DNA from 2 places in the Alkalibacterium indicireducens genome. Region 1 is predicted to be linked to the other one. Evidence: riboswitches for the same ligand, from Rfam matches in the RefSeq annotation. Region 1 holds a riboswitch; the other holds the start of a gene.
The links. A riboswitch is a leader RNA that binds a small molecule or an ion and turns the genes downstream of it on or off. The one in region 1 is predicted to bind FMN.
Positions count from the first base shown of each region.

Region 2: another riboswitch for FMN. It lies ahead of ABFX15_RS06805 (ECF transporter S component); the one in region 1 lies ahead of ribD (bifunctional diaminohydroxyphosphoribosylaminopyrimidine deaminase/5-amino-6-(5-phosphoribosylamino)uracil reductase RibD).

Region 1 covers NZ_BAAADA010000017.1:12,221-14,419, forward strand. Annotated here, with positions in the region: gene ABFX15_RS01085 (acetyl-CoA C-acetyltransferase) at 1-937, shown strand, start outside; FMN riboswitch at 981-1,094, shown strand; gene ribD (bifunctional diaminohydroxyphosphoribosylaminopyrimidine deaminase/5-amino-6-(5-phosphoribosylamino)uracil reductase RibD) at 1,318-2,199, shown strand, end outside.
Region 2 covers NZ_BAAADA010000109.1:58,865-61,063, forward strand. Annotated here, with positions in the region: gene ABFX15_RS06800 (sensor histidine kinase) at 1-364, shown strand, start outside; FMN riboswitch at 459-577, shown strand; gene ABFX15_RS06805 (ECF transporter S component) at 748-1,356, shown strand; gene ABFX15_RS06810 (helix-turn-helix domain-containing protein) at 1,594-2,199, shown strand, end outside.

The sequences.
Region 1 (2,199 bases):
AATGAACGCTTATCTGGGAATTAAAGCCGGTGAATATCAAGCGATCATTGCAGGGGGCACAGAATCAATGAGTCAGGCACCCTACCTAATTCCAGGCAGCACCCGTAGTGGTCAGAAAATGGGCGGTTATAAAGTGGGAGACCACATGCTAGATGATGCTTTGACAGATGCTTTTGAAGGCTATCATATGGGAGTGACCGCTGAGAATATCGTTGAACGATACAACCTGACTCGAGAAGATCAGGATCACTTTGCCTACACGTCTCAAAAGAGAGCGATCGAAGCGATAGACAATGGGGCCTTCAATAATGAAATCATTCCAGTGGAGACTAAAGTCCGTAGAGAAACGGTTATTGTCGACACGGACGAATACCCCAATCGTAATACGACAGAAGAAAAACTGAACAGCCTAAGACCGGCTTTCAAAAAAGACGGGTCCGTTACAGCCGGAAATGCCTCCGGAATCAATGACGGGGCCAGCGCAACTCTGATCGTTGGGGAAGACTACCTGACTGAAAATAATCTGACTCCCCTCGTTGAAATCGTCGGGATAGGTCAGGGAGGCGTCGATCCTTCAGTTATGGGTCTAGGACCAACTCCAGCTATCAAGCAGGCAGTCAAGCGTGCGGAAATAAGTTTTGAGGACATCGATGTATTCGAGTTGAATGAAGCATTCGCCAGTCAGAGTCTGGGTGTTATAAAAGAAATATCGGATGAATTTGGAGTAGACAAAGACTATATGCTTGAGCGGACAAACCTAAATGGAGGAGCTGTTGCGCTTGGTCATCCAGTTGGTGCCAGTGGTAACCGGATTCTGGTCACACTTGTCCATCTGATGAAGCAGCGTGGACTGACATACGGTCTGGCGTCATTATGCATCGGCGGAGGCATGGGAGTAGCTGTTCTGGTTAAAAATGCAGATAATAAATATTCATAGTTGACACAGTTATATTTTCCATATATGATTTATTTAACAAGTAAATAGTCTTCAGGGCAGGGTGTAAGTCCCTACCGGTGGTAAAGCCCACGAGCCGCAAGGCAGATTCGGTTAGATTCCGAAGCCGACAGTATAGTCTGGATGAAAGAAGACACGTATATGCACAATTGGACTTTCAAGAGGACAACTAGGCCTTTTCAAAGTGCAGATTGAGATGACCTTTCAAACCCTGGAATAGTTTATTCCAGGGTTTTTCTTTATATAGGTCCAGCTGCCAGTCTGACTGGCGTACTCTCTTGTTCTGTTATGTGCATAACTGGTCAAAATTCTTCAAGCCCTGAATCTTAATTGATTCGGGGCTTTTTTAATGAGGTGAAAAAGTGACAACGGACGAAACCTATATGAAAAGGGCATTATATTTAGCAGCGCAAGCGAAGGGTCACACGTCTCCTAATCCTATGGTAGGGGCTGTCATAGTGAAAGACGGGCGAATCATAGGAGAAGGGTATCATCATCAAGCTGGAGAACCGCATGCAGAAGTCAATGCGATCAACTCTGCGAATGAACCAGTAGAAGGGGCAACGATATATGTCACGCTTGAACCGTGTTCTCATTATGGCCGCACGCCGCCATGTTCGGATCTGATTATCGACAAAAAGCTGAAGAGAGTAGTTGTAGCCGCACTTGATCCGAACCCGGTCGTTTCTGGAAACGGCATTGAGCGTATAAGAAATGCAGGAATTGAAGTGGTGACAGGCGTTCTTGAAGAAGAAAGCAGAAAGTTGAACGAAGTGTTCAACTATTTTATTACTACTAGAAGTCCCTTTGTCGTAATGAAATACGCAATGACACTGGATGGAAAAATAGCTACAGAAACCGGGGAGTCGAAATGGATCTCGTCTGATGCATCAAGAAATCATGCGCATCATTTAAGAGGGCATCTCAGCGGAATAATGGTTGGAATAGGAACGGTCCTGAAAGATGACCCCCGATTGACCTGTCGGGTTGATGGACTGCCTCAGCCAGTGCGTATTATTATGGACAGTCAATTGAAAATCCCTATGGACGCAAGAGTCCTGACTGAGCAGGATAAAGCAAAGACATTGATACTGACGACCGAACAGGCACCTTCGGCAAAAAAAGAGGCGCTTGAAAGTAGAGGCGTGACGGTAAAAATTGTTGGAGAATCTGACGGACATGTCGATTTGGAAGAAGCCATGCGGATCATCGGGGAATACGGCGTAGACAGCCTTCTGCTTGAA
Region 2 (2,199 bases), on a different contig from region 1:
GGATCAGGTGTTTGTCAATTTAATAAATAATGCGATCAGACACACAAGTATGACTGATAAGTCTGAAAAAGTCGTGACTCTACAGCTATACAATGAGCAGGACTTGAACGAAGTAGTTATGGTCGTGAAAGATACTGGGACTGGAATACCGGAAGAAGATGTTCCGTATATCTTCGACCGATTCTTCAAAGCAGATAAATCCCGAAATAATTACTCATTCAATGCGAACGGTACAGGCATTGGACTGTCATTAGTTCAGAACATCGTAGAAGCACATGAAGGGTATATAGAAGTTGAATCTACATTAGGAAAAGGGGCGTCGTTCCTTATTCATCTTCCGATCGAAACTGGGGAAAGTGAATAAGGGCAATAGTTTTAGTCTCCTGTGTAATGTTGAGCAAGAGCGCTTGACTTCATCGATTAAACTCAGTATAATAATATCAGAATTAAATATATCGATTCATCTTCAGGGGCAGGGTGTAAATCCCGACCGGTGGTAAAGTCCACGAGCGATTAGTGATTGCTGAACTGGTGTAATTCCAGTACCGACAGTATAGTCTGGATAAAGAAGATGGAGCTTTCTGACTGAAAATAAATTCTGTCTTTTTGCTCTGTTAGTGACCTGAAGTGGGGAACTGGCAGAGTTTTTTTGTCTTTCCTGCTTCAAGTATCAGACAAGCAGAGGCCAGAATACTCTCATCATTAAGTTCACCCTAAGCAGGATGGATCCTTTCAGGAGGATTTATTATGACAAACAACAAAACAAAACGACTGGTAGGCATTGCTATGCTGGCATCCCTTGCATGGGTCATATCCATGATTTCATTCCCAATACTGCCCGGATCACCATTCCTGAAAATAGATTTCAGTGATCTTGCGGTGCTCTTCGGAATGTATGTCTACGGACCACTGGCAGGTGTTGCTATTGCATTCATCCGCTCACTCCTGTCGTACGCTCAAAAGGGCGGAGAAATGGGATTTCCGATTGGAGATACAGCAGCTTTTATTGCAACATTATCTTATACACTTCCACTGTACCTGATTATCGCAAAAAAAGGAACTGCCTTGAAATATAAACTTCTTGCTGGCGGAGCTGCCAGTGTTTCCTTGACTGCAGCTATGACTTTAGCAAACTGGCTGTTTATTGCACCTGCCTATATGGCAGTAATGGGATTCAGTGTCGGACCAATGAGAACTTATCTGCTGTTTGCTATTGTGCCTTTCAATATGATTAAAGGTCCTATAGTAGCAGTACTGTTCTTTATTGCCTTTTCGAAACTCAAACCTTGGCTTGATAAGACTAGAAAGAAAATTAATCGTAAGAAGCAGACACAGGTTACTGTATCTCAATCTTAAGAAGACACATTAAGTATCGTTGTATATGAACACTTCAGTCTGCAGAAATTTGTATGGATCATGACAGGGTCACTCCTGTAATGCTTCTGTTCAAGTCTCTGCAGGCTTTTTACATGTTCAGTTCACAGGCGACGTTTCCTTCTGCAAAATTACATGACATAATAAAGAACTTAAATTATTTGCTTGTATAGTGTATTGTAGAGGTGGAGAAACTAATATGAATACAGTGGGTGACGTATGACACAAAGGTTTGAATTGAACTACATCAATTACTTGTTTTCTCAGGAAACAGCTGTTTCAATCAGACAGCTGGAATTGATCGCAGAAGGAAAGCGGACGCCTTCCACCCTATTTACTGCTGAGAAGAATCAGCTCCAATCTCTTTTTCTTTCTCCATTGTCACTATCTACAGCACAATGGACAGACAGGATGTATAAACTGTCAGCTCTGGGCTGGCTCTCAGAAAAAGAAGGACGATACCAGGCGACTACCAAAGGTCAGCAGGCTAAACAAGCATTCATTTCAGAGTATACAATGCTGGACTGCAGGCTGGATATGTCCAGTGCGCTGACACGTAAAGAATTCTGGCATTCGTTCATATTTGTCAGCCAGATCTTATCTGAGTTCAGTTATGGTAACAAGGAATATATGCCTTATATCAGTAACAGAATCAGTCAGAACCGCATAAAAAAATGGTTAGCAGAACAAGGTTTTCCTCAGAGATCCTTGTCTGTAAAATGGTCGGAAGAGATTAAGGTGTTTCTCGAGACCTTGCCAGATGTATATCCTTCATTTATGGTAGATCAGATGATCGGTCATAACTATGAAGGGATGACTAAAAGA